DNA from 3 places in the Streptomyces sp. SLBN-31 genome. Region 3 is predicted to be linked to each of the others. Evidence: riboswitches for the same ligand, from Rfam matches in the RefSeq annotation. Region 3 holds a riboswitch; each other region holds the start of a gene.

Region 1 (3,247 bases), on a different contig from region 3:
AGTGCCCGTCCGGTGGCGTCCCACTCATGTTCGAGACTCCAGGAGCGACCGCGTGACCAGCCGCGTCATCCTCATCTCGCCCGCGAGCAACCCGTCCCTGCGCCAGGCTCGCTTCGACGACGGCCGGACCCCGCTCGATGAGAGCGGTACTGCGCGGGCCGGGGCGGCGGCCTGGACGCCGCGTTCGCCCGCCCGTGTCCTCACTTCCCCCAGTCTGCGCTGCCGGGAGACGGCCGCCGCACTCGGACTGCGCGAGGGTGACCCTCGGGCGGAACTCGCGGGCCTGCACGTGGGCCGGTGGCAGGGCCGCACGCTCGACGAGGTCGGCTCGGCCGAGCCGGAGGCGGTGGCGCAGTGGCTCGCCGACCCGGCTTCGGCGCCTCACGGCGGGGAGTCGGTGCAGCAGCTGTGCTCGCGCATCGGACAGTGGCTGGACAGCGAGTACGTGGCGGACGACCGCACGATCGCCGTCGTGGAGCCCGATGTCGTGCGGGCCGTGGTGGTGCAGGTGTCGCAAGCGCCGCCGACGGTCTTCTGGCGCATCGACGTGGCGCCTCTCACGGCGACGGAGATCAGCGGCCGAGCGGGACGCTGGAACCTGCGTGTGGGGCGCCCTCTCGGCGGGCGGGACACCGACGGCTGAGGTGCCGGAAAACGCCAGAGGGCCCTCGGACGGTTCCGTGGACCCTCTCGCGTGTGGCGGCGCCTGTCAGTTGAGGCCGGCCGCCGGTTGGCGTGCCGTGGCAGCCGCGGCGGGCTTGGGATTCAGCAGCCGTTCGGCCAACTCGCCGAAGACCAGACCGAATCCGGTCCACAAAGCCATCTGGATGGCCAGCGCGGAGAGCCGGAAGCGCCACAGCACGGTGGCCGGGAACTCTCTCGGCACCTCATTGACGACGGGCAGGAACGCGTACGCGAGCCCGATCACCAGCACGAAGGCGGCCACCGCGACCACGGTCGCCCACCATGTGCCCAGGGACGGCGCCAGGCGCTTGCCCAAGATCGTGGCGGCGATCGTGAGGAGGACGCTGAGCACCATCATCAGGAAGTACAGGGTGGTCCGCTTGCCAATGGTGTCGGGGTGGCCGACGGACGGCGGGTTGGCCGGGTACTTCAGGAAGGGGACGACGTAGACGGTGAGCAGTGCGCAGCCGGACAGCAGCAGTGCCGTCGCGCGGGGGGTGAAGCGGCCGACGCGGCCGAGTGCGAAGGCGTAGGCGAGGGCGGCGATGCCGCCGAAGGCGACCCCGTAGATGAGGACGCCGGTGGCCAGGCCGGCGGTGGACTGCAGGGAGCGGGAGACCACTTCCATCTCGTGCCCGTGGGAGTGGCCCTCCTCGAAGGCGATCGCCTTGTCGACGTACGGCTCGCCGAGAAGGTAGGCCACGACCAGCGCGAGCACGCCGGCCGCGAGGCCGGCGAGCATGCCGCGCACGAGGAGGTTTCTTACCGTTGCGGAGTTCATGGAGCGCTCGGTGTCCCTTGCCTCAGTGGCAGGGGAAGCCGAGCAGGTGGCGGGCGTCGTGCACCCACTCGTGAACGTCCGTGCCGTTGAACACGGAGGTGGCGCCCTGCTCGGCGCCGACGAAGTACAGCAGGACCAGCATCAGGATGCCGAAGAAGACCGCCCAAGGAGCGATCGCGCCGATCGGCAGCTTGGCGGGAAGAGCGGGAGTGGTGGCAGTCGGCTGGGCGACATGCTGCGCCATGGCAGGGCCTCCTCTGGGAGTTCGCGTCCCATCTCGGTGGTGCACATGACGACGGCTACGGGTCTGACTCGCCGCCACCTCTTCGCGAGGCGCAGGCACACAGTGGCGCGACCGTTCCGGATTCCCACCGGCTTCCGTCTTGCCGTCGTCGATATCCCAGCGACCGTACCGCGTGTCGCGAACATGGCCAAGACCGCACCACCTGGAGTGATGCATCTCGCGGCGGAAGGGGGATGCGGCGATGGTGCAGTCGGTGCTCGCGTGGCGGCGCACCCCGGCCGTTGGTGAGGGAGACAGGGGGATTGAGCCCTCGTGTCGGAAGCCGCTGCCTGCGGACCGTCCGGCGGCCGTTACACTGGTCGGCAGCGAAGGGGAGTAGTCCCGCAACACCGGCAGGTCGACATACTGGATGTCCACGGATGTCCCGGCCTCCGGGCTCTCGCATCACATGGTGCGGGGGTGGACGAGACCTTCGGCCAAGGCAAGACCCGGCCCGCACGGCTGTGCGGGCCGCTCCGTCATGCCGGGCCGAGTGGTTCTTCCCGTCGCCCGCCTGGGTGCCTCACGAGCCCGTGGCCCGGCCCCGGCAGAAAGCACCAGTAATGACCTTCGACCCCGTGGCGCTCGTCACCGCGTTCGGACTGATCTTCCTCGCGGAGCTGCCCGACAAGACGATGTTCGCCTCGCTGGCCATGGGCACCCGCATGCGGCCGCTGTACGTGTGGTTCGGCACCTCCACGGCATTCGTCGTGCACGTGACCATCGCCGTGGGCGCCGGCAGCCTGCTCAGCCTGCTGCCCACCCTGGCCGTCAAACTCGTCTCCGCCGCCCTGTTCGCCTTCGGCGCCGTCGTCCTGCTGCGAGGGTCGGGCGACGATGAGGACGAGACCGCCGGGAAGACCGTCACCGGTTTCTGGCCCGTCTACACCACTGCCTTCATGGCCGTGTTCATCAGCGAATGGGGTGATCTGACGCAGATCACCACGGCCAACCTTGCCGCCACGAACGGCTGGCTGCCCACCGCGATCGGATCCGCCGCCGCCCTGATGTCTGTCTCCGCCCTGGCCCTGCTGGCCGGGCGGTTCATCGCCAAGAAGGTGCCGCTGAAGACCGTGCAGCGCTTCGGTGCCCTCTGCATGGCGGGCCTTGCCATCTGGACCCTCGTCGAGGCGGTCACCGGCTGAGCCGGTCGGCGGCTGGCGGTGGTGCTGGGTCGCTGAGGCCGCGCGTGCCGGCCCGGGGATCGTTCGCGGCAGACCCGGGCCGGCGGCGACGGCGCGTCTAGGGCAGGACGGACCGGACAGCGTCCGGTGTGCGGCCGATCACCGTGGTCCCGTCGTCCGCGGTGATGATCGGTCGCTGGATCAAGGACGGGTGGGTGGCCAGCGCGTTGATCCAGCGCGCGCGGGAGGCGGTTTCGCGGGGCCGTGCGGAAAGGCCGAGCTCGGCCGCTTCGGGTTCGTTGCTGCGGGTGATGTCCCATGGCTCCAGCCCGAGGCGCAGCAGTACCTCCTCGATCTCCTGCGCCGTGGGCGGTT
Region 2 (3,247 bases), 690 kb from region 3:
CGCCTCGGCCGGCTTCGGTGCCGTGCACGGCGACGTGCTCGCGACCAAGGTTCTCCTGCCGGCGCTCGCCGCACCGATCGTGGCCGGTCTGGCCGCGTTCCTCGCGACGCGCTTCTCCTACACCCTGGACAAGAAGGCCGACGGCAAGGCCTCCGCCAAGGGCTACCGCGCCGGGCAGGTCGCCTCCGCCGGCCTGGTCTCCCTGGCGCACGGCACGAACGACGCACAGAAGACCATGGGCATCATCACGCTCGCCCTGGTCGCCGGCGGAGTCGTCGCCCCCGACGCCGACCCGCCCACCTGGGTCATCCTCTCCGCCGGTCTCGCCATCGCGCTCGGCACCTACATCGGCGGCTGGCGCATCATCCGCACCATGGGCAAGGGCCTGACCGAGCTGCAGCCGCAGCAGGGCTTCGCCGCCCAGACCAGCGCAGCCACGGCGATCCTGGCCTCCTCGCACCTCGGCTTCTCGCTGTCCACCACGCACGTCGTCTCCGGCTCCGTGATGGGTGCGGGCCTGGGCCGCAAGGGCGGTGTGGTGCGCTGGTCGACCGCGACCCGGATGCTGGTCGCCTGGGTTCTCACCCTCCCGGCCGCCGCGCTCGTCGGCGCGGGCGCCGAGTCCGTGACGGACCTCGGAGACTGGGGCACCGCCGTCGTCGCCGTCTTCCTGGTCGCCGCGAGCGCCGCGATCTGGAAGCTCTCGCGCCGCGAGGTCGTCGACGCGTCCAACGTCAACGAGACCGAGGAACCGCCCGGCGTGGTGACCACGGCCATCGCCGCCGTGACCCCGCCGCCCGCGGGCACGGTCACCGAGGAGCTGACGGCCACCATCGCGGCGCCGGCCACGACCCCGACCACGGAGCCGGTGAACCCGCCGGCCGCCGTCTGAGTCCCGAGCATCAGGTAACGAAGGAATCAGCAGCATGAAGATCGACTGGGCAGCTCTGGGCTCCGTCTTCGGCGTCAGCCTCGCGGTCACCGTGGGTCTCGTCGCCCTGTTCACCCTCGGCGTGATGGGCCTGTCCCGCAAGGAGCGGGCCGTGGCCGAGGGCAACTCGGCCGCTCTCGCGGCGACCGGGGCCTACGTGGCCTTCGCGGGATGCGCGGCGGCCGTCGCGTACGGAATCTCGCTGATCATGAACAAGGCCTGAGCCTCGAACGCACCTGTGATGCCGGGACGGTGATCCGTCCCGGCATCACGCGTTCCGGTGACCCCGGCGACCCCCTGCGTGTGGGCCTCAGCACACTCCCGCGTCGCAGGTCAACGGCAAGTTGACTGCCGTTCGGGCGCGTGGTGGACTGCCGGAGCCATGTACGGCGGCAAGGGAGGAAGCCGGTGAGATTCCGGCGCGGTCCCGCCACTGTCACCGGGGTAGATAGCCCCGGGAGCCAGGAACTCCCACCGCCGGTCTCGTCGAACCAGGGCGCGGACACCCTGAGTGAGGACATATCGCCATGCGCGGCTGCCTGTTGAGGTTCACCACCCCGGTCCCGCCCGACCCCTTGGCGGGCTGAGCCGGTGCGGGCCGATCGCGTCTTCGCGTACGGCGCCGCCGCCGGACTCCTCGGTGACCAGCTCCTCGGCGATCCACGCCGCGGACATCCGGTCGCCGTGTTCGGGCGTGCCGCCGGCGCCGTGGAAAGAGTGCTGTGGCGTGACCACCGCGGGTGGGGCGCGCTGCACACCGCCGTGTGCGTGGGCGGTGCCGTGGCCCTCGGCGCCGCGGCACAGTCGCTCGTACGTCCCTCCCGTACCGCTTCCGTCGCGCTGACCGCCGCCGCCACCTGGGCCGTGGTCGGCGGCACGTCGCTCGCGCGCGAGGCACGGACCGTGGGACGGGCCCTGGAGGCGGGGGACGTCGAGGCCGCCCGGGCACGGCTGCCGCATCTGTGCGGGCGGGATCCGCAGGCGCTGGACGCCGACGGGATCGCGCGGGCCGTGGTGGAGTCGGTCGCCGAGAACACCTCCGACGCGGTGGTCGGGGCGCTGGTGTGGGGGGCCGTCGGCGGTGTGCCGGGGCTGCTGGGCTTCCGGGCCGTGAACACACTGGACGCCATGGTCGGGCACCGGTCGGCCCGTTACCGGCGCTACGGGTGGGCCTCGGCGCGGCTGGACGACGTGGCCGGATGGCCGGGGGCCAGGCTGACGGCCGGGCTCGCGACGGTCGCCGGGGGTGACCCGGCGGGGGCGGTACGGGCCTGGCGCGCCGACGCCGGCCGGCACCCGAGCCCCAACGCCGGTCCGGTGGAGGCCTCGTTCGCGGGAGCGCTCGGGGTGCGCCTGGGCGGGACCTTGTCGTACGGAGGGCGGGTCGAGCACCGGCCCGTGCTGAACAGGGAGGGGCGGCCCGTGGAGGTCGGGGACATCGAGCGGGCCGTGCGGCTGTCGCGGCGCGTCGGACTGCTCGCGCTCGGCGTGAGCGTTGCCGCGCGCGCCCTGCTGAGGGGACGTGCGTCATGAGCGGCGGTGGGCTGCTCGTCGCCGGTACCACCTCCGACGCGGGCAAGAGCGTCGTCACCGCCGGGATCTGCCGCTGGCTGGTGCGACAGGGCGTCAAGGTCGCGCCGTTCAAGGCGCAGAACATGTCCCTGAACTCGTTCGTGACGCGTGAGGGCGCCGAGATCGGGCGGGCGCAGGCCATGCAGGCCCAGGCGTGCCGGATCGAGCCGACCGCGCTGATGAACCCGGTGCTGCTGAAGCCGGGGGGCGAGCAGAGCAGTCAGGTCGTGCTGATGGGCCGGCCCGTGGGCGAGTTGAGCGCGCGGGGGTATCACGGCGGGCGGCAGCAGAAGCTCCTCGGGACCGTTCTCGACTGTCTCGCCGAACTGCGGGGCACGTATGACGCGGTGATCTGCGAAGGGGCGGGCAGTCCGGCCGAGATCAACCTCAGGCGCACGGACATCGTGAACATGGGCATCGCCCGGAACGCCGGGCTGCCCGTGCTGGTCGTCGGGGACATCGACCGCGGGGGCGTCTTCGCCTCCTTCTTCGGGACGGTCGCGCTCCTCTCCCCCGAGGACCAGGCGCTCGTCGCGGGGTTCCTGGTCAACAAGTTCCGGGGCGACGTCAGCCTCCTGGAGCCCGGCCTCGACATGCTGCACGGGCTCACCGGGCGGCGCACGTACGGCGTCCTGCCCTTCCGGCACGGGCTCGGCATCGACGAGGAGGACGGGCTCCGGGTCTCCCTGCGCGGGACCGTGCGGGAGTCCAACACCGCCCCGCCGGTGGGCGAGGACGTGCTGC
Region 3 (3,247 bases):
CGATGAGCAGGGCTATCCGCTTCTCGCCCCGGACCGCCGGAGTCCGTGCGCAGATCGCCGCGAAGGACGTCGCGCCGCGTGGCTTCGCCGCGTCCCCCGAGTCCTCGCTGACCGAGAAGCGGAAGCCCTGGACGTCGCCGTCGGCGGGGCGGGCGGTGGAGGGGCCCTGGGTGGCGTAGGTCCAGTGACCGGAGTCGAGGGTCCAGAACGACCAGTACCGGTAACCGGTGGCCCCGGCCGGTGCGGCGAGGCCCAGGGTGAGGAACAGGGTCGTGAGGAGGAGGGTCGCGCGGCGCGTCACCGCTGACGCCTCCTGCCGCGGAGCATCAGCGCGAAGCCGATGAGGGCGCCGACGAGCAGGCCGCCGCCGACCGTCCAGGCCACGCCGAGGGAGTCCTCGTCCTTGCCGGCGGACGCCTTGGTGCCGTCCGGGCCGGCCGTCGGGTTGTCGTCGACGCCCGCGGGGGCCGGGCCGGTCGCGTTGAGCTTGGCGACGAGGTCCAGGCCGCCGAAGTCGTGGACGTCTCCGCCCCGGGCGGCGGACGCGGCGAAGATCAGCTGGGCGTAGGCGGCGGGACCGGCCTGGGCGGCCCAGTCGGCGGCGTGGGACTCCAGCCAGTGCAGCGGCTTCGCGGCCTGGGAGTTGAGGCCGGCGCTCGACAGGGCGACGACCGCGTCGGCCGTGTTGCCGTAGTCGGGCTGGGGCTTGGCGCCGGGCAGCGCGGTGGTGAGGTGGCCGCTCTTGGCGAGGGACTTGGCGAGCCAGGCGGCGCCGTTGTCCGCGGCGGGCTGGTGGCCGGAGTCGCTGTCGGGGTCCGCGCAGCCCGCGGGCGCGTCGGTGTCGTCCTGCCTGCTGCCCGCGACCGTCTCGCCGAGCAGGCCCAGCACGGCCGCCGCGGTGGCGTCGGCGTTGGCCGCGAGCCTGCCCTTCTTGTCGGGCTGGTAGGCGAAGGCGCCCGCGTCGGGGCCGTCGCAGGGCAGCGCGAGGCCGCGCAGGGCGTCGTAGGGGGACTTGCCGTCCTTGTGGAGGTTCGGCACCGTCACGCCGGCCTGGGCGAGGGCGCCGATCACGACGGACGTGGAGTTCGCGTCGCTGGCGCCACCGGCGGTGAAGCCCCAGCCGCCGTCCTTGTTCTGCACCGACTTCAGCCAGCCGACGGCCTTCGCCACCCGGCCGTCGTGGCCGCCGATCTCGGCGAGGGCCTGGACCGCGGCCGCCGTGCTGTTGGTGTCGGCCTTGCACGGCGCGCCGGCGGTGGCGCGGTAGGCGGCGAAGGAACCGTCGCCGCACTGCTGCCCGGCCAGCCAGGCCACGGCCGCGTCGGCCGGCTCGACGCCGACGGTGCGCTGCGCGAGCAGGGCGAGCGACTGGCGCCAGACGCCGTCGTACGTCGGGTCGGAGGTGCCGTAGAGGCCGGTGGGGAGCGATGCCGAGGGGGACGGCGAGGCGGCGACCGCGGGGGTCGCGCCGCCGAGTACGGCTACGGCGGCCAGCGCCGCGGCGCTGTGACGGATGACGCTCATGATCGGCTGCTGCCTCTCCCTGGGGAGCCGGAAAGCAGCACGGGACAGCCCCGGGCGGCTCGGCTCCGTATACCTCGACGGTGCCGTGTGGCGGCGGGGAGCCGGCACACGTGAGCCGGTCACGATCCGTACGGGGCACTCCGGCTGGCCGGTCCGGGTCGGACCGGGTCACGGTTGCGGGTCAGCGCCGGATTCGCACCGGCTTTCCCCCGTACGGGTGATGACGACCCGGACACTGTACCCGCGGGTCAGGAAGGTCTGAGCGGTGGCTGTGCGTGACGGAGGTCACCGACGCCGACGCCTCCGACAGCCGGCACAGCACCAGGGCCAGATCGCCGGCGGGACGGGCCCCGGGTTCTCTCGCGCCCGTGGGTCAGCCCACGACGGCCACCGCGTCCACCTCCACCAGCACCCCCTCCCGCACCAGGCGCGCCACCACCGTCGTCCGGGCCGGAAGCGGGTCGCAGCCGGTGAAGAACTCCCGGTAGACGGCGTTGAACTCGGCGAAGTGGGCGCGGTCTGCCAGGTAGCAGGTGCAGCGCACGATCGAGCGGCGGTCACCGGCCACGGCCGCGACATTGGCCAGCACCAGGCGTGCTTGCTCGGCGAAGGCGGCCGGCATTTCGTGGGTGCCCGGATGCAGGGGTCCCTGTCCGGAGGTGAACAGGAAGGGACCGGTGCGCACGCCCTGCGACAGCGGCGGTTCGGTGCCGTCGGAGAAGCGGACGTAGGGCGCGGCGTCGGTGTGCACGCGCTGCGGGCCGCCGCCGAAAGGCAGGACGAGGGTGCGGGCGGCGAGCAGCCAGGTACCGTCGGCGGCCCTGCGGAAGGCGTCCTCGTAGTGACCCACCTGGTACGGCGGCCCGGCGGGCAGGATGCCGCCCGGGTGGCCGTCCAGGCGGTACGTCGTGAAGTACGACGTGGCCGTGGCCGTGTCCGGACCCGTCACGGTGACCCGGACGTTGGACATCACGCGGCGCGAGAGCCGGTCGGCGGGACGGGCGCCGAAGTACGTCCGCAGCGCGTCCCGTCCCTCGATCCGTCGTTGGCCCTCCGGCCACTGGCAGACGCCGTCCTCGGTGAACAACTCGGCCACGGTGGCCGGTTCACCGAGATCGAGGCGGTGGACGAAATCGAGGATCAGGCGTTCGCAGGCGCGCTCGGCGAGAAGGTTCTCCATGAACCCGTATTCATACGCGGTCTACGGCTGTGTACGTCACCGTATTCATACGCGGTCGACGGCCGTGTACGTCACCGGATCGCTCCCCGGCACCGCCTCCGCCCGGCCCAGTTTCACCAGTCGTCGCAGATGCGCCTCCGCCTCGGAGACGGCGATGTTGCGCGAACCGTAGGGGATCTGCTCCCAGGGCCGGTTCCACTCCATGCGCTCGGCGAGCTGCCAGGGGGTGAGGGGCGCGGCGAGCAGGCTCAGGAGCCCGGCGAGGCGCTCCTCGTGGTGGGCGAGCAACTCCCTTACGCGGGACGGCCCGTCGGTGAAGGCGTGCTGGTGGGCCGGGAGCACCTCGGCGGGGGCGAGCCGGCCGACGCGTTCGAGGGAGTCGAGGTAGTCGCCGAGGGGGTCGGTGACCGTGGCGTCGTCCGGGTCCTCGTAGAGGCCGATGTGCGGGGTGATCTCGGGAAGCAGATGGTCCCCGGAGAACAGGCGTCCGTGGCCCGGCAGTCGGGAGGGGTGCTCCTCCTCCAGGTGCAGGCACACATGGCC

Evidence for each region. A riboswitch is a leader RNA that binds a small molecule or an ion and turns the genes downstream of it on or off. The one in region 3 is predicted to bind cobalamin.
Region 1: linked by a shared signal. The riboswitch ahead of FBY22_RS16190 (CbtB-domain containing protein) and the one ahead of FBY22_RS33125 (prenyltransferase/squalene oxidase repeat-containing protein) in region 3 are both predicted to bind cobalamin.
Region 2: linked by a shared signal. The riboswitch ahead of FBY22_RS30055 (cobalamin biosynthesis protein) and the one ahead of FBY22_RS33125 (prenyltransferase/squalene oxidase repeat-containing protein) in region 3 are both predicted to bind cobalamin.

The regions. Positions count from the first base shown of each region.
Region 1 covers NZ_VFNC01000001.1:3,522,131-3,525,377, forward strand. The annotation lists gene FBY22_RS16180 (histidine phosphatase family protein) at 53-643, shown strand; gene FBY22_RS16185 (CbtA family protein) at 710-1,465, opposite strand; gene FBY22_RS16190 (CbtB-domain containing protein) at 1,488-1,709, opposite strand; cobalamin riboswitch at 1,746-1,891, opposite strand; gene FBY22_RS16195 (TMEM165/GDT1 family protein) at 2,312-2,893, shown strand; gene FBY22_RS16200 (ArsC/Spx/MgsR family protein) at 2,991-3,247, opposite strand, start outside.
Region 2 covers NZ_VFNC01000002.1:2,183,165-2,186,411, forward strand. The annotation lists gene FBY22_RS30045 (inorganic phosphate transporter) at 1-892, shown strand, start outside; gene FBY22_RS30050 (hypothetical protein) at 927-1,154, shown strand; cobalamin riboswitch at 1,281-1,423, shown strand; gene FBY22_RS30055 (cobalamin biosynthesis protein) at 1,523-2,464, shown strand; gene FBY22_RS30060 (cobyric acid synthase) at 2,461-3,247, shown strand, end outside.
Region 3 covers NZ_VFNC01000002.1:2,874,321-2,877,567, reverse strand. The annotation lists gene FBY22_RS33130 (SCO2322 family protein) at 1-301, opposite strand, end outside; gene FBY22_RS33125 (prenyltransferase/squalene oxidase repeat-containing protein) at 298-1,524, opposite strand; cobalamin riboswitch at 1,638-1,773, opposite strand; gene FBY22_RS45450 (RidA family protein) at 1,898-2,275, opposite strand; partial or broken gene FBY22_RS45445 (nuclear transport factor 2 family protein) at 2,273-2,704, opposite strand; gene FBY22_RS33115 (MBL fold metallo-hydrolase) at 2,750-3,247, opposite strand, start outside.